3 regions of the Photobacterium sp. GB-72 genome follow, and region 2 is predicted to be linked to each of the others. Evidence: predicted binding sites of a transcription regulator. Region 2 holds the regulator's gene; each other region holds the start of a gene.
The links. The regulator PurR, encoded in region 2, represses purine synthesis genes. The targets are predictions, from matches to a motif close to TNANGNAAACGTTTNCNTNA.
Positions count from the first base shown of each region.

Region 1: glyA (serine hydroxymethyltransferase) is a predicted target of PurR. The motif match lies at 1,878-1,897, and genes of this name have one in related genera.
Region 3: C9J40_RS05245 (phosphoribosylaminoimidazolesuccinocarboxamide synthase) is a predicted target of PurR. The motif match lies at 3,618-3,637, and genes of this name have one in related genera.

Region 1 covers NZ_PYNV01000001.1:708,537-714,888, reverse strand. The annotation lists gene C9J40_RS03235 (hypothetical protein) at 63-467, shown strand; gene glnB (nitrogen regulatory protein P-II) at 568-906, shown strand; gene C9J40_RS03225 (YitT family protein) at 965-1,579, opposite strand; gene glyA (serine hydroxymethyltransferase) at 1,973-3,223, shown strand; gene nrdR (transcriptional regulator NrdR) at 3,437-3,886, shown strand; gene ribD (bifunctional diaminohydroxyphosphoribosylaminopyrimidine deaminase/5-amino-6-(5-phosphoribosylamino)uracil reductase RibD) at 3,897-5,021, shown strand; gene C9J40_RS03205 (riboflavin synthase) at 5,051-5,707, shown strand; gene ribBA (bifunctional 3,4-dihydroxy-2-butanone-4-phosphate synthase/GTP cyclohydrolase II) at 5,759-6,352, shown strand, end outside.
Region 2 covers NZ_PYNV01000009.1:76,645-82,996, forward strand. The annotation lists gene C9J40_RS11705 (FAD-dependent oxidoreductase) at 1-452, opposite strand, end outside; gene C9J40_RS11710 (carboxymuconolactone decarboxylase family protein) at 445-1,059, opposite strand; gene C9J40_RS11715 (TfoX/Sxy family DNA transformation protein) at 1,519-2,109, opposite strand; cyclic di-GMP riboswitch class I at 2,244-2,334, opposite strand; gene purR (HTH-type transcriptional repressor PurR) at 2,533-3,537, opposite strand; gene C9J40_RS11725 (heme ABC transporter ATP-binding protein) at 3,943-4,782, opposite strand; gene C9J40_RS11730 (iron ABC transporter permease) at 4,779-5,816, opposite strand; gene C9J40_RS11735 (hemin ABC transporter substrate-binding protein) at 5,865-6,352, opposite strand, start outside.
Region 3 covers NZ_PYNV01000002.1:449,706-456,057, reverse strand. The annotation lists gene C9J40_RS05260 (ATP-dependent helicase) at 1-1,606, opposite strand, end outside; gene C9J40_RS05255 (DUF445 domain-containing protein) at 1,851-2,558, shown strand; gene C9J40_RS05250 (metal-dependent hydrolase) at 2,795-3,559, shown strand; gene C9J40_RS05245 (phosphoribosylaminoimidazolesuccinocarboxamide synthase) at 3,758-4,861, shown strand; gene torE (trimethylamine N-oxide reductase system protein TorE) at 5,291-5,467, shown strand; gene torC (pentaheme c-type cytochrome TorC) at 5,510-6,352, shown strand, end outside.

The DNA.
Region 1 (6,352 bases), on a different contig from region 2:
ATAGACGGTTATAATTGGGGAATAAGATGTAATGGAATTTTTATTGCGATAAAGGATTATATATGGGAGAAGGTATTCCCAGAGTTTTACGTTTATGTATTGCATCCCAAATACTGGCAGTGCTGGTTGCGCTAAGCATTTTTCGTCAATTCGACCGATTTGACCAATTTTTTACTACCTCTCAAATAGTTATAGTGCCAAATATTATCGTTTTACTGGTCTTATTTTCTGGCGTGTTGGCAATTATTGGTTTACTAAAAGGTCAAAAATGGGGATTTCTTCCTCTGTATTTCTACATACCTGCTGCAACGATGTTTCTTAATATCAGTATTATTCCGATACTCCCCGAACTTGTCCCTAGTGTTTATCGCAATCAGGTGATCTTAGGGCTAAATAGTGTAGTTTTAGTGTATTCAGTTTTTTTATTATTGCGTAGGATGGATCGAAACTTACTGCATGAAGTTTAAATAAATTTAAATTTGTCTGTAGGATCTGCGATAATGAGAGCAATTAAATCAATTGCTTGTAAGTAAAAATATTACTTCTGCTCAGTAAAGGATGATGAGAATGAAAAAAATTGAAGCGATAATTAAGCCATTTAAGCTTGATGACGTTCGTGAGGCATTAGCGGAAGTAGGTATTACTGGCATGACGGTGTCTGAAGTGAAAGGGTTTGGACGTCAGAAAGGCCATACCGAATTATACCGTGGCGCAGAATACATGGTCGATTTTTTACCTAAAGTGAAAATTGAAATTGTTGTCACTGATGAAGTAGCAGAGCAATGCATTGATACGATTGTTGAAACGGCACAAACAGGTAAGATTGGTGATGGTAAAATCTTCATGTTTGATATTGAACGTGTAGTGCGTATTCGTACCGGAGAAGAAGACGAAGACGCGATTTAAGTTGTATAAGAATACAAAAAAGGGGCATTACATTGACTGTAATGCTCCTTTTTTATTGCTAATTCACATCAGGGACCACAGGGTTATATCGGCCTGGTTTGTAGTTCATTGCAAGGACAATATTTAGGGTAATTGCACCAAGAATTGAAAGCAATAAAGTGGTTGGGGTAACAAAGAAAAAGGATGCAACCAAGATACAGATATCTATCGACATTTGGATTTTTCCTGCTGAAATACCAAATTTATCTTGAAGGAATAAAACCAGAACATTAAATCCACCAAGACTGGTGTGATGACGGAATAATATCAGCATACCAAGCCCCATCAATAAGCCACCAATCACTGCGCAGTAAATTGGATTAAGCCAACTGATAGCTAATACATGGTGAAGGTTATCCACCATAATAGAGACCAATGCACCAGATAAGACGCTGCTAATAGCAAAAGATTTGCCCATTCTAAACCATGCCATTAAATAAAACGGACAGTTCATTAAAAAATACAGCTTACCAAAAGAGATATCGACAAAATGGGTGAGTAGTAACGCGAGTCCTGTCGTGCCTCCCGTTAATAACTGGCTTTGCTGTAGAAAAAATATGCCCTGAGCAACAATAAATGTCCCCGTTAAAATAGCGATCATATTTTCATGAACAGGATGTTTAATACGACTCAATGGAACAACTCCTTGTAAATAATAAAGCCATAGTAAGAGGGAATAAGAATTTATAAAAGTTTACGTGTGAAAAGCACTTTTTAGCGTTGTAATTTATTTTTTACACTGTTGTAAATAATTTTATTGTTAAAATACTTGCCATCTATATTTGATTTAAAATCGAGCCATGAATCGTATATCAAGATGAAAATTATTCATGCTCTATTGAAAATAAACCGAGTTAATCATTAAGAAAAAGAACAATTAGGACTACCTGATTTAGATCAATTTATGTAAGATAGACGATAATTAACAAGCAAGACGAAAACGTTTGCGTCCACGTGGCGCCTAGCATTGCGATTTTTCAGTTTTTGCTCAAAATGGTATTTAACTTAGCTGAGTTAGGAGATACAGATGCTAAAGCGCGATATGAATATTGCTGATTATGATGCGGAACTATTTGCAGCCATTCAGGAAGAAACAGCTCGTCAGGAAGAACACATCGAGTTGATTGCTTCTGAAAACTACACAAGCCCACGTGTAATGGAAGCGCAAGGCTCTCAGCTAACAAACAAATATGCTGAAGGTTACCCAGGCAAGCGCTATTACGGTGGTTGTGAGTTTGTTGATAAAGCCGAGCAACTGGCTATCGACCGTGCTTGTCAGCTATTTGGTGCAGAATACGCGAACGTTCAGCCTCACTCAGGCTCACAAGCGAACAATGCTGTTTACATGGCACTTCTGAATGCTGGCGATACCGTACTAGGTATGAGTCTTGCTCACGGCGGTCACTTAACTCACGGTTCACCAGTAAACTTCTCTGGTAAGCTTTACAACGTGATCCCATACGGTATCGATGAAAGCGGTCAAATTGATTACGCTGAAGTTGAAGCGTTAGCGCTTGAGCATAAACCAAAGATGATCATCGGTGGTTTTTCAGCTTACTCTCAAATTGTTGATTGGAAACGCATGCGTGAAATCGCAGACAAAGTTGGCGCGTACTTCTTTGTGGATATGGCGCACGTAGCGGGTCTGATTGCGGCGGGTGTTTATCCTAACCCAGTTCCACATGCACATGTTGTTACAACAACAACGCACAAAACACTAGCAGGTCCTCGTGGTGGTCTTATCCTTTCTAATGAAGGTGAAGATCTTTATAAGAAGCTGAACTCTGCAGTATTCCCTGGTGGTCAAGGTGGCCCTCTAATGCATGTTATTGCGGCAAAAGCAGTCGCATTTAAAGAAGCAATGGAGCCAGAATTTAAAGACTACCAAGCACGTGTTGTTGAAAACGCAAAAGTAATGGTAGGTGAATTCCTAGAGCGCGGTTACAAGATTGTTTCTGGTAGCACTGAAAACCACTTATTCCTTGTTGATTTGATCGATAAAGGTATCACTGGTAAAGAAGCCGATGCAGCACTAGGTGCCGCTAACATCACAGTTAACAAAAACAGTGTACCAAATGACCCACGTAGCCCATTTGTAACATCAGGGATCCGTGTTGGCACACCGTCTATTACTCGTCGTGGCTTTACTGCTGATGATGCGCGTCAACTTGCAGGTTGGATGTGTGATGTTTTAGACAATGTTGATAACGAAGAAGTTATTGCAGAAACAAAAGCAAAAGTTTTAGATATTTGTAAGCGTCTACCTGTTTACGCTTAATCTACTTAGATGCATTAAGTAACATAACTGTCGAGTTATGATGATAAAGGCTTACCACTAGGTAAGCCTTTTTTATATTTTGCGCTTTTTCGGAGTGAACAATAAACCGACTATTCGTGGCTTTTTAATCAAAATGAGTAGAAAAACAGGGTGAATATTCTCATTAACGGTTTTAAATGAGTTACACTGAAGCGATTAAATGTAGGAGGCTAAATGCATTGTCCTTTTTGCGGTGCGAATGACACCAAAGTAATCGATTCACGATTGGTTGCGGATGGCCACCAAGTGCGCCGACGCCGCCAATGTTTAGCTTGTAATGAACGTTATACGACCTTTGAAACGGCCGAATTGGTAATGCCTCGTGTGGTGAAAACCAATGGCAATCGTGATCCGTTTAATGAAGAAAAACTTCGAGGTGGTATTCAACGCGCATTAGAAAAACGTCCTGTGAGTACGGATGACATCGAGCGTGCGATTAATAATATTAAAACTCGTTTACGCGCAACTGGAGAGCGAGAAGTGCCTTCAGAGATGATCGGCAACTTAGTGATGGAAGCATTAAAAGAGCTCGATAAAGTCGCCTATATTCGCTTTGCATCGGTTTACCGTAGTTTTGAAGATATTCGTGAGTTTGGTGAAGAAATAGCCAAACTAGAACGTTAAGCTGAGTGTAATGTTTACTAACCTTGATACACGATTAATGCTACGCGCTATTCAGTTAGCTAAACGTGGTTGTTTTACAACAGCGCCAAACCCGAAGGTGGGTTGTGTTATTGCTAATCGCGATGAAATCCTTGGTGAAGGTTTTCATTTTCGCGCGGGAGAATCCCATGCGGAGGTGTTTGCATTAAAACAAGCAGGTGCGCGCGCGAAAGGTGCAACAGCCTATGTCACTTTAGAGCCCTGCTCTCATTACGGACGCACACCACCTTGCGCTGAAGCATTAATTAAATCAGGCGTAAGTAGAGTTATTTGTGCCATGGTTGATCCTAACCCGTTAGTGGCTGGACGTGGCGTTGAAATGTTGCAAAAAGCGGGGGTAGATGTGCAAGTAGGGCTTCTTAAAGAAGAGGCTCAAGCCATTAATAAAGCGTTCATTAAACAAATGACAACCAAGATGCCGTATGTTGAATTAAAACTGGCATCAAGTCTTGACGGTAAAACAGCGTTAGCGAACGGTGAAAGTAAATGGATCACTGGGCCTTATGCTCGTGCTGATGTTCAACGTCATCGTGCGCAAGCTGGTGCAATATTATCAACCAGTGCCACTGTTATCGCTGATGATCCATCACTGAATGTGCGTTGGAGTGAGTTGGGTACACAGATTCAAGATGAATATCCACAAGCAGATGTTCGTCAACCTATTCGCGTTATTATTGACAGCCAAAACCGATTAACCCCGGCATATCAGTTATTTCACCTTCCGGGAGAAACGATTTTGGCACGCGCAGAAATGGGGAATGAAGATTGGCCTGACTCCGTGTCTCAGTGGATAATTCCTACCCGAGAAAATAGCCAACAACTCGATCTCACATTACTCATGCGTAAGTTAGCAGAAAATGGCATAAACCATATTTGGGTTGAAGCTGGCGCTGGGCTTGCGGGTGGATTACTTGAAGCACAATTAGTTGATTGTTTGATTTTATATCAGGCCCCAAAATTAATGGGGGCTGATAGTCGTAGTTTAATGAATTTATCGCCATTAACCGCGATGGATCAAGTTATCGATCTGAATATTACAGATCTACGTATGGTTGATTGTGATGTAAAAATTACAGCCACCGTTAAACGCTGTTAATCAATAGAATAAAGAAGCAAGGACTCTCCATGTTCACCGGTATCATTGAAGCAATTGGAACCATTACCGCTTTAACACCTAAAGGCGCTGATATTTCTGTCACTGTCGACTCAGGCAATCTTGATCTGTCCGATGTTAAATTGGGTGACAGTATTGCGACAAATGGGGTGTGCTTAACTGTGGTTAAATTGACAGGTAAAGGCTATGTTGCTGATCTGTCATTAGAAACCTTAAAACGTACTGCTTTTGCTCATTATCAGGCTGGTCAGGTCGTCAACTTAGAAAAAGCGATGTTACCGACGACGCGTTTTGGCGGTCATATGGTATCTGGTCATGTTGATGCTGTTGCTGAGATTATTGAACGTCACCATACGGGACGCGCTATTGAGTTTTGGGTAAAAGTACCCGCGCATTTAGCGAAATATATCTCAGAAAAAGGCTCGGTTGCGGTTGATGGGATTAGCTTAACGGTGAATGAAATTAATGGTGATGAATTTAAGTTAACCATTGTTCCGCATACAGCATTAGAAACAACAATGGACGCATTCAAACCAGGCCGAATGATAAATCTTGAAGTAGATGTGATTGCCCGCTATTTAGAGCGTTTAATGTTGGGTGATAAAGCTGCAGATAAAAAACCGCAAGTCACAATGGATTTATTAGCGAGAACGGGTTTTCTTGGCTAAATATGATGATTAGCTAGTCAGCTAAGGTACATAAGAATTAAGGGTAGTGTTATGGCTTTAAGCAGCGCAAAAGAAATTATTGATGATATTCGTCAGGGCAAAATGGTTATTCTGATGGATGATGAAGATCGTGAAAATGAAGGCGATCTGATTATTGCATCTGAAAAAATTACACCTGAAGCTATTAATTTTATGGCGACCTATGGTCGTGGTCTAATTTGTCTGACACTGAGCAAAGCCCGTTGTCAAAAATTGAACTTGCCTTTAATGGTTCAAGAAAATACCGAACAGTTTGGCACACCTTTCACTGTTTCTATTGAAGCAGCTGAAGGGGTAACTACGGGTATTTCAGCCGCTGATCGTTCTCGCACAGTACAAGCAGCCGTTGCAGCAAATGCAACGGCAGCTGATATTGTTATGCCGGGTCATATCTTCCCATTAATGGCACAAGAAGGTGGCGTATTAACCCGCGCAGGTCACACTGAAGCGGGTTGTGATGTTGCGCGTTTAGCTGGCCTTGAGCCATCAAGTGTGATTGTTGAGATCTTAAATGAAGATGGCACGATGGCACGTCGCCCGCAGCTTGAAGTGTTTGCGGAAAAACATGGCCTTAAATTAGGTACAATTGCTGATCTGATTGAATAC
Region 2 (6,352 bases):
TTGATCAGAAAAAACGGCACTACAGGGATTAAACGCAGCGTTAATAGATAAAATGCGCCTTCGTTTTCAATCCCTTGATTAATGGTCGCGAGGCGTTGTCCAAACCGCTGTTGTACCCAGTCTTGCAAAATATAGCGGCTTGATAGAAAAGCCAATGTTGCACCTATTGTGCTGGCAAAAGAAATAATAATAAGGCTAGGCCAAAAACCAAATAATGCCGCTCCAAGCAACGTTAAAATTGCAGCGCCGGGTAAGGAAAGGGCTGTCACGGCAATATAGAGTACAAAGAAAAACAAGTAAGCAGTGAAAAGTTGACTTTCAATCTTTGCTTGTAGGGCTAATTGCTCTTGCTTGATGAACTCAAGGGTAAGGTATTGGCCTAGATCAAAATGTAGCCATAACGCAATAAGGCTGACAATGACCAGCAGCAATAGCGTTTTTTTCTTATTCATTTGCCTGATCCTTTTTCGTTATGTTTTTATCTGATGCTTGCACGTTATCTTGAGCAATATCGTTAGGCGTAATAGGAAGAGAACAAAAGCCTTGTGCTGGCACATCGAGCGCAGTGTTAAATTTCGCCGACAAGTTCTGAAAGCTAACTAAAGCAGTGAGTTCAATAATATCATCACTGCTATACCATTCTTGTAGCGCGACAAGCATTTCATCTGTCACTCGTTTGCCTGTTATTGTCATCGCTTCAGTGTAGACCAACACAGCGCGTTCTTGATCTGTAAACAGCGTAGAGTGTTGCCAGTTGGCGAGTGCTTTAATTTTATCTTCTGAATCACAACGTTCGGCGAGCTTCATACCATTGGCATCAACACAAAAGGCACAATCGTTTAATTGTGAAACACGCACACAGACCAAAGATCGCATGACATCTTGAATCGGTGACTTCTTACGGTCGAGAAAACCAAAAAAACCTGCGACTAACCAAAATAAGACAGGTTTACGTCCCCATAGCTTTGCAGGGTTTAATACTTGACCATAGTGGCGAGCTTGAAGCCATAGCAAAGGCTTTACCCATAAAGAGTCAATTTTTTTGATCGAAATGCGCATGTGATTCCTTAAAAAACACCCTAAAAGTAGGGTTTTATACGATCTTACTCAGTAGCAGTTGTAAACATGTAGACCTTAACAACAGACATTGTATTTCATTTAATGATAAATATTTCTTTTTCTTCAATTGGTTGGTGAAAAAATCAGCAGGAGATAAGACAGTTTAAAGCGCCGCGTTATTTATTAGTGAGAAGATGGGTTATTGGTCGTATTAGCAAATAATTAGGCATGGAATATAAATAAAGATAATTATCATTTATATAAATCAAGGAGTGCAAAACGGAGGGAATTAATTTAATGGCAAAAGTTTGTTATTATGCAATTAAACCAAATAAATATTGAATTTTATAAAGGAAGATAAGGATAATACGGAAATTATTTTTGAAAGGTATACTTAGAAATAAAAGAATGGGGGCTCTTTTATTCCTAAGTATTTTATATTTAAGACAACTTATATTTTTAAGATAAGGCAGATAATAGTTCATTTCGACGTTGCTCAGGAATAACTGACCAATGTTGACCGCTAATTGCGCCTTCCAATGCCCAAAGCAATTCAATACTCAATGGACTTGTTTGTGATTCTTGAAGTGCTTTATATGCGCCAAGAGAGCCCACTGCTAGAAGTTGTTCAATAGTGTTTATGCCTGCTTTTTTAAGCATTCTTTCATTTGATAATCGTAGATTAGGTAAATCTTTAATTCGGTCAGGTACGCAACTCTCCTTTTCTTGCTTGTCTTTTTCTGCTGCATCCAGTGAATACCTACCTTGAGCTACAATCTTTGTGGGTTCATCCCACCATTGGTCGGGTATTGCATAGTGCTTGGTTACAACAGGGAAGCCACGTTTTTTATAAACATAGGGTTCCAAGCCAGCTTGTTTGAATTCCTTTTCAGTTTCAGCATTTGCACGTAAGTGAAGTTTATCGTTCACAACTAATGCAAACATTGTATCACCAGAAAAAATGCCAAAACCGCCAAACATCGACCGTGATTTTATTGAACCAAAATGGTCAAATAATTTTAATGAATCTTTTAATATTGGTTTATCCATGCTTCTACTCGGTGAAAAAATATGAGTGTCACCTAAACATTAAGAGCGAGGAAATAGATTAATTAATCTACACATTGATACTGTCAATATATTGTTAAGTTTGTGTCATAATATTGTCGGTTCAATAATAATCCTTCGGTAACCCCGCTACCTTGAATTATTAACATAATTTTTAGGCCGGTGGTTTTGCGTCTTAATCTTTCAATTAATTTGCCAGTTCGTGACTATATAAAGTTATATTAAATAATACTTTTAATATTAAATCTAAGCTCTCAAAAATGTGATATTGGTTCAGGTATTTGTTCTTAGCTTATTTTAATAAGCTTTATAATTATAAATACTCATGATTGTTTTTTATAAGTAAAAAAAAAGCCAACAAGGTTAACTTATCGGCTTTTCCTTAACATAGAAAGATAAATTTTATTAGTTGAGATCTTTAACCGATTTTCTCTCAACAAGTTTAGGCGTCATTTCAAAGGTTTGACGCTCATGATTCTTGTCTTTCACACGCTCTAGCAAGATTTCGATGGCCTTTTTACCTAAACGACGTTTAGGCTGGTGGATAGTTGTTAGCGGTGGCGCAAAGTAGGGCGCAAGGTCAATGTTATCGTAGCCAATGATTGAGATATCATCAGGAACACGCAGACCTGCCTGTTCAAAGGTACTGATCAGAGCCATAGCCATAATGTCGTTAAAGCAGAAGATAGCAGTAGGGCGATCTTCCATTGCGATAAACTTATGAGCAGCTTCAACGGCTGACTCACACTCAAAGTCACCGTCAAGTAGCCAATTATCATTAACAGTGAGATCTGCTTCTTTCATCGCTTTACGGAAGCCCTTTAGGCGCTCTTGACAAGTAGACTTATCAACTTGTCCAGATAAACAGCCAATTTTCTTATGACCATTTTCAATAAGGTGCTTAGTCGCAATATAACCGCCGTTTTCAGCGTTATCTAGAATATTATCAGTATGTGGGCTTTCTGGGCCCCAGTCCATGATAACCATAGGAAGATCATTTTTACGCTCAAGTAAATCGAGCAGCATTTGATCCAGATCGCTGCACATAACCAATAGGCCATCAACACGCTTTTCAGAAAGCATACGTAAGTAATCACGTTGTTTTTCTAAGTTACCTTCGGTGTTACATAAGATCAGTGTGTAGCCTGCACCATAACAATATTCTTCAACACCATGCACAACTTCGGCAAAAAATGGGTTAGTCGATTTAGTGACTAACATGCCGATAGTACGTGTTGTATTACATTTTAAGCTTCGCGCTACTGCACTTGGGGCGTAGTTAAGTTCATCTACTGCAGCCAAAACTTTTTGTTGCGTTGCTTCTGCAACAAAGCGTGTTTTATTAATCACGTGCGACACTGTAGTAGTTGATACACCTGCCATACGTGCAACGTCTTTAATGGTTGCCATATTTATTCTTCTTATCATGGTCAGATTAGGATCTGACAAAGGTTTTTGATACCAAATTGATTAATTACGTAGTCTATGGCTTACGAGTTCACTCGCAGAGATGAAGATCCTTTAGTTATTAGCTACTTAATTATTCAATTTGATACCGAATTATAGGGTGTTGCAATTATCATGGATCATAAACAACTAAAGCCGCAGTAAAATGCGGCATTAGAAGATAGAAACTATTTTTACACTAATTACACATGTAATCGCTTGCGATCACATTTTACTGTGTGTTTTGCGTTGTGCAATCTTTCTATTCAACTTGATTGAATTAATTGATCATTAACCGTAAAAACTCGATGTTTGTCATGCTAATAGCTTCAATTTATTGTGTATATCTAGTCATTAATAGATAAAACGTTAAAAAACAGAATGATTGGCTGATAAAAGATAAGGAAAATCACCACTTGGATGAGTATGAACACTGACAGGCCAACCATATAAGGTATCTATTACTTCAGGAGTAAGAACTTGTGTTGGCGTGCCGTCGGCTTTTATTTCTCCTTCGTTAAGGAAAATCATCCGATCAGTGTATTGGGCTGCAAGGTTTAAATCGTGCAATACCACAATTACAGCGGCGCCTTGTATAGCCATATTTTGGGCAATTTGTAAGGTGTGGTGCTGGTGGGCGAGATCGAGTGCTGAGGTGGGTTCATCTAACATCAAGATACATTTATCACCGGCTTTACTGAGTTGTGTTAAAACCCGGGCAAGGTGTACACGCTGTTTTTCACCCCCCGATAAGGTGGGGTAGAGACGTTTAGCTAAATTGTTAATATCAACGTATTGCATGCTTGATGCTGTTGCATCTTTCAGTTCAGGCGAAGTGAGCTGCAATGGAATTGCGCCTAGCTCGACAACTTCTTTCGCGGTAAAGGCAAACGATAATGCGCTATGTTGTGGAAGGACACCTAAGTGACATGCCAATTCTTCCCGAGCCCAATTATTAAGCGGTTGATCAAAGAAAGAAACCGTGCCTGATTTTGGCGTAATCTCCCCACATAATACTTTTAACAGGGTACTTTTACCTGCACCGTTTGGCCCAAGTAATGCGGTGACTTCTCCTGCGTGAATATCAATATCAAGATGATTTAGCAGGACTTTATCACCGAATTGTAATGATAAGTCGCGAGCCTGAATAACACAGACTTTGTCGCTACTTGCTGTAAAATCGACCTTTGCTGAATGATTTAACGTCATGACATCTGACTCTTTTGATTAACTAATAAATAGATAAAGAAAGGCGCGCCTAACATGGCGGTGATGATCCCAACCGGCAGCTCTTGAGGCGAGAATGCGCTTCGAGCAATCATATCGGCAACCAAGAGGATTAAGCCGCCAAGTAAAGCCGAAATTGGCAATAAGGTTTTATGATTTGGACCTGTTAGCATTCTACCCACATGAGGAATAACCAAGCCAATAAAGCCAATCGGGCCACAAACGGCAACAGTCATACCCACTCCCGCAGCACATGTAATAATTAAATTACGTTTTAGTTTTTGCGTGTTAACCCCCATATGTCGAGCTTCAGCTTCGCCTAATAACAACGCGTTTAAATTACTGGTATGACGATAAAAATAGGTAAAGAGTAACCCGAATGTGCAATAGGCGAGAATAATGCCTGTCCATGTTGCACCAGCCAGTGAACCCATTGACCACAATGATAAATCACGTAAGGCTTGATCGTCGGCAACATAATTGAGTAACCCAAGCCCTGCGCCTGAAATTGCGGTTATCGCGACACCAGCGAGTAGCATGATCATCACCGATGTGCCGTTTTTATCTGTGCCTAAGCGATAAACTAAAACGGTGCTGATTGCGCCGCCAATAAAGGCAAAAATAGGCACAATAGCGAAGTTTAAAAGCTGAGGGAATGATGCGGTGAGAGGGGCAAATAAGACAATGGCCAATGCAGCACCTAAGCCTGCACCGCCCGTGATTCCGATGATCCCAGGATCTGCAAGCGGGTTGCGAAACAGTCCCTGTAGTACAGCGCCACATACAGCTAAAATTGCACCGATAGCAAAACAGAGAAGCGTACGTGGTAAACGAATTTGATGGATCACTAGGCTGACATGTTTAGCAAGTTCATGATCACCGGGTAATAGTGCTAACAAACTTTGTTTATAACTGATCGCCATAGGACCTATAACAATAGAAGAAAGCCCTGTAAAAATAAGTAAGGCGATACTTATTATATAAATATGATGGGCTGAGAAGCGTTTTGCATACATGTAACAACAACCTTACGCACGAATAAATAGGGATGATAGAGGCGTAATTTAAGGATAAATAGCCTGATTAAGCTTTAAAGCTTCATTAACACTCTCGAGTCCTAAACCACCAATGAGCGCAGTACTTTTTATTGTGAGTAATGCATTATTTGTTGCAGCCGGTGTTGCGGCAATTAATGGCATTTGGGCAATAAGATCTTGCATGTTTTTGATCTTGCTAGCTGTACGTGTGCTCAACAAAATAATATCTGGTTGCATGGTAACAATTGCTTCACCAGATATAGGCTTGTAGTTACTGATTGATGTTGCAGCAGGGTTTTTAGCACCAGCAAGTGTAATGATGCTATCTGCAGTAGTATTACTTCCTGCAATGTTAATTGGGCGACCATCATGGATCATTAAGAACAAGACTTTTTTAGGAGTCTTAATATTGGCAGTTGCAGTATTAATTTTATCTAGCTGAACATTAAGCTTTTGTTTTAGCTTTTCAGCACGATCTTGATGATCAGTGAGTTTAGCAATTTGATCGATACGTA
Region 3 (6,352 bases), on a different contig from region 2:
GAAGTGCTTTTTCACAATCTTGATCCATCGAAGCCAATACCGTTTCAACACTATCAAGTCGTTCAACCGCTTCTTCTATTTCTGATGCAGTCGCTTCTGTTTTCCAAATCCAATTATCTAACTCGCTATCACGACGATACTGACGATAAACATCTAATGCTTTAAAGCCCCCTTTACGGCGAAGCATCATTAATAATTCTACTCGTGATGTAAAATTATCAAGATTTAATGCTGGCTGTAACTTTTCCGTTTTCTTCACAACCTCTAACCACTGCTCAATTGGCGTATTAGCAAGCTCATCACATAACGGTCGCAAACTGGCATTTGGCACATAACAGTGTGGAAAAGACATCATATTAAAGACGAGTGTCGCTTTCTCATATGGTTGAAACTGATTGTAGCGCCCAGTGGCAAATCGCATCACATCAAGCAATAATTTCACTTCTCGACTATTTGATAACACCGAGCCAACAGGCATATAAAAAGGAATATTTTTAGTTAAAAACGCTAATTCAAACAACATAGTTTGTGACCAACGACGAACTAAAATCGCAACATCAGAAGGTGTTCCACCTTGTTCGATATATTCAGCAATAGATTGTGCGATCTCGCCGACTTGGCGCGCAGTTCCTATCACTTCAACGGGGGTATCAGCAACTGACTGATGAGAGATCGTTTGAAAATCGTGGAAACGTTGCTTGTTATTGGCAATCAAGTGACTCGCAGCTAACGCTAAGCTGTGGCCAAAACGAAATGTATGTGACAGGCTATAGGTGGTTGCAGGCGTAAAATCTTGTTCAAAGTTCAGCATAAATTGGGGAGCGCTGCCACGCCATTTATAAATACACTGATCGACATCACCGACAGCCACTAATTGCGCTTGCTCCCCGAGTAACAGTTTTAACAATCGATATTGCGCGGTATTTATATCCTGAAATTCATCAACAACCATAAATTGGATTTGTTGATGATAATAAGCACGTAACGCCTCATTATCAGTCAGTAAATTAACCGTTTCTACCAACCAATCATCGAAGAATAACTGTTTACGCTCTTTACGAATAGTTTCAAAATTCCAATACGCTTCAATGATAAAATGGTATTCATCACTAATATCAGACAGCTCAAACACTTCCTTTGGCGGTAACATATGCGCTTTTACCAAGCCAATAAAACTCATCAATAATTCAATGGTGCGCGGATCTTTGAATGTTTGTTGCTTTTGATACGACTTCTCTTGCGCTGCCATTTGACGCAAAATTTGTTTCGCAATGATTTTATCACTTTCACCATTATTGAAATCAATTTGATAACCCGTCTCAGCTAAATAGCCTGATTGACGTAATAATTGATAACAAAAACTGTGAAATGTATGCACGGGAACATTCACCCCATGACTATTTCGCTCTAATTTAGCTTTAAAATCGGTGCGAATATCACGGTTAAACATCAACACCAACATATTTTGTGGTGCAATTGTCGCTAATTTTTTCTCAACTAGCCCTACCAAAGTGGTGGTTTTACCCGTCCCCGCTCCTGCAACACATAATGCATTACCAGATAGGTGATTAATAAAAGCCGTTTGTTCAGCTGTAAAGCTTGTCATGACAACACCACGTGATGATAGATAAGTGAATGCGCGAGTATAACAATTCCTTAATTAGGTTTACATTCATTGCTGGTGATATATACAGCAGTTGAGCATAACATATACCTAACGATTACCTATCAATCTGCTAATTGTGGCATTGCGCATAGTCTGTTGTTAAAATCTGTCCACAATAAGCCATAAAGACTTGGCTCACCTCTTTTAAAATTAGCTGTGTACTCCACACCGAGAATAACCCCGTATGAATAAAAGCTTACTCACCAACCTTATTTCACTTATCTTGCTAGCTATTGGTTACCTTACTAATCAGCAAGTTATCCTTTATTGTGGCTTATTCGCATTTTCTGGCGCATTAACAAACTGGCTTGCTATTCATATGCTATTTGAAAAGGTGCCCGGACTCTACGGCTCAGGTGTTATTCCTGCTCGTTTTGAAGAATTTAAAACAGCCATTAAAAATCTCATGATGGAGCAATTCTTTACTCAAGAAAACATTAGCCGCTTTCTTAATAAAGAAATGACAAGCTCAACCAATTTAAACTTGCAGCCTGTGATCCAAAAAATTGATTTTGCGCCAGCTTACGATTCGTTACTTGATGTGATCATGAATTCACAATTTGGTGGCATGCTAACCATGATGGGTGGCGTAGAAGCACTCCAACCACTACGCGAACCTTTCATTGAAAAAATGCAGGATTCTGTTAACGAAATTAGCCAACAAGATGACTTTAAAGCAGCACTTAAAGATCAACTAGCTAAGCCTGAATCACTCAATGATATCGAAGAGACGATTGAAGAAATTATCGATCAGCGCCTGAATGAATTAACCCCAAAAATGGTCAAAGAAATGGTGCAAAAGATGATCAGTGAACACTTAGGCTGGTTAGTCGTTTGGGGCGGTGTCTTTGGTGGTGTGATCGGCATTATCTCAGCATTTATCGCTGCATAACTTTTTCTCTCCCTGTGAATTAGCGCCTTAGTTAAGTTACTCCAACTTTACTAAGGCTTTTTTATCTCTTTTTCTCCCCATCAACGCTCTAACACACTTAACAGATAAATACTCCGTTTCGTTGTTTATTTATCCGAACAAACATAAAGTACATGCTAGAATTGTGATATTGGTTGAAATTTATGACCATATAATGATAAACACAACTGTATATAAACCCAGTTGGAACTTTCTTCTTGGCAAACTTTTCTACTCACTTTAGTGTTGCAGCCGTTGCTAGTGGTTTAACGGCCACCGCCTTCTTATCGGCTGATCATATTTCGCCTTCGGCGGCAATTTGGATGACATTTCTTGGCACTATTGGTGGCCTATTACCTGACATAGATTCAGATCATTCAACATCGATGAAAGCCTTGTTTAATATCTTGGCTGGTTTTTGCTGCTTCATTTTAATTAGTCATATTTATACTCAAGTGACGATGCTTGAGTTACTACTCTATAGCGCAGCACTGTTTATTACTATCCGCTATATGGGAAAAGCGGTTTTTGAACGCCGTACTGTCCACCGTGGTTGCTGCCATTCAATTGCGTTTGTTCTGCTCATTGCCCTATGTTGCGTTCATGTAAGCTCTATCATTGGACATACCGCCGAAACCAGCTGGCTAGCAGGTAGCTTTGTTCTTTTTGGTGGTTTTGTTCACTTGTTGTTAGATGAAATTTATAGTGTTGATCTTTCCAACCAACGTCTAAAAAAGTCATTTGGAACAGCATTAAAACCCTTTTCCGTTAGGAACCCTCTCATTAGCTTGGCGCAAATAGTGGCAATTGTTTTACTTTTTGCGACCGCACCGTCTTATCATAAGACATTGCATATTTTAACCAATTGGCATCACTTTCGGTTTAGTCCCGTATGGCTAAACTGGACTGATATTCAAGTATGGGTAACCCACTTCATCCATCAAACACCACAAAAATTAAGCAGTATCCACCAGCTATTTTAAACATAGCCAAGGCGATAAACATTCCAATGTCTATCGCCTTTTTTGTTTTAATCAAACCAAAGGCAAACGTTTGCTATTTTACTGGCAGTGACTTACTTAACCTTGTATTATGCGATTACGATGATTGATAACGATGTGATTTTATTCATGTCATTATCCTTCTGCATTTCTGCGTAATCTTTGAATAGGACTTTCACGATGAGCCTTGCCGATCAAGTTTTAGCTGTTAATGATGATCTCCCTATCCGTACTGATAAACCCGTTCATAGCGGTAAGGTACGCTCTGTTTACTGGCTTACAGAAGCTGACAGTCAACGTTTGATTAAAGAAAAAGGCTATAACGTTCAACCCGACGCACCGCTCGCTATTATGGTGATCAGCGACCGTATTTCTGCTTTTGATTGTATCTGGCACGGTGAAGGAGGGCTTAAAGGAGTCCCAGGGAAAGGTGCTGCGTTAAATGCGATATCTAATCACTGGTTTCAATTATTTAAAGATAATGGATTAGCGGATAGCCATATCCTTGATATCCCCCACCCTTTTGTTTGGATTGTACAAAAAGCAAAACCTGTGATGGTTGAAGCTATTTGTCGCCAATACATTACAGGTTCAATGTGGCGTGCATACAGCAAAGGTGAACGTCATTTCTGCGGTATAGAATTACCAGAAGGGCTAGAAAAAGATCAAAAGCTCCCTGAACTACTCATGACACCATCAACCAAAGGGATTCTAAAAGGCATTCCGAATGTTCCTGAAGCAGATGATGTCAATGTCACTCGTGATGATCTCGTCAATAATTTCGCTGCATTCAACTTCCGCAATACTGATGACATTACCCAGTATGAAAAGTTATTGGCAGAAGGATTTAATGTTATCAGTAATGCACTCGCAAATATTGATCAAATCTTTGTTGATACCAAATTTGAGTTTGGCTATGTAACAGATGCTAGTGGTAACGAAAAACTGATTTATATGGATGAGGTGGGAACACCCGATTCTTCTCGTATCTGGGATGGCGCAGCTTACCGCGACGGTCAAATCGTCGAAAACTCAAAAGAAGATTTTCGCCAAGTACTACTTAACACTTTTCCAGAGCCCGATATTTTATTAAATAAAGATCGCATGGAAGAACGCTTTGCTCTTGCTCGTGACAACGAGTTACCACAAGAAGTACTCATGCAAATATCGCGTGTTTATACGGGTATTGCCGAAAAAATCACCGGAAAAAAGATCACATTAAGCAAAAACCCTAAAGCTGAAATTATTAATATTTTACGTAATCACTATCAGCTTATTGATTAAAGCTTAAGCGCTGTAATTATCAATAAAAAAATAGGCATTCATATAATGCCTATTTTTTCATCAGTAATGTTATTCATGCTATTCATATTTTAAGCAGCAATTAATTGCTATAACACAATTACACCTACACATTCAAATAACGATTAATACAACTTTACTTTTATTTTATTACAATCAAACAACCAATAATACAATCGCGAATAATCCCCCCTCCTTCAAATTAAAACATACTGTCATAAACTTTAACTTTTCTACTTATTATGTCTTTTATTATTACAGTATAGGGTCAAAATCAAAAAACACTGTAAAACATAGGGTTAACTCTAAAGTATTAATTGAACTGCATGTAGTGGTTAATTTATGATCGCAATATAAATAGATTTAATAAAAATATTTATAACTACTCATTTTTACAAATTAGGAGGTTGTATGAGCAGTGCGACTGATCAAGAAACCAAGCAAACTCGTAGCCGAGAATGGAAGATGTTCATTTTTATCGTCGTCTTTTTATTTCCAATTCTCAGCGTCATTTTTGTCGGGGGCTACGGCTTTACCGTTTGGATGCTTCAACTCTTCGTATTTGGTCCACCAGGACATGGCGGTTAATCCCTAATTAATCACCGTTAGCATCATATAAGAGAATCTATAATGAAATCATTTTTGCTTAAAGCTTGGCAGACCCTATCACGTCCAAGCGTTCATATTAGCCTAGGTGTACTAACCCTTGGTGGCTTTATTGCTGGCGTTATTTTCTGGGGTGGTTTTAATACTGCACTAGAAGCAACCAATACCGAAGAGTTCTGTGTTAGTTGCCACGCTGACAACGTTGCACCTGAATACGCCAACACTATTCATGACAAAAACCGTTCTGGTGTTCGTGCAACTTGTCCTGACTGTCACGTTCCACACGACTGGACAGATAAAATCGCGCGTAAAATTCAAGCAAGTAAAGAAGTCTTCGCCCACGTAGCTGGCTTCATTGATACTCCTGAAAAATTTGAAGACCGCCGCATTGTACTGGCTCAACATGAGTGGGAACGCTTTAAAGCGAATGGCTCTCAAGAATGTCGAGACTGTCATGACTATAAAGGAATGGACTTCACCAAGATGTCTCCTGTTGCTCGCGTTCAAATGAAGAATGCAGCAGAGCGTGATCAAAGCTGTGTCGACTGTCACAAAGGTATTGCTCACCACTTACCGAAAGATATGGATACCAGTGGTGGCATGATATCTGAGTTAGTACAGCTATCTCACGATACTAAGTACAACAAAGGCGAAGAAGTATATAGCGTGCGTTTCCTTCCTGTTTATGAAGATAAAGACATGAAGGTAGAAGCTGGCCTATTAAACCCTGCTTCAGGCGTAAAAGTGATCGATGAAACTGACAATGCAGTTGAAGTTGAAATTGCAGGTTGGCGTAAAGACAAGGGCTATGGCCGAGTGATTCAAGAAGACTTCGGTATGAATATTCCTGTTGCATCGCTCCTAAAA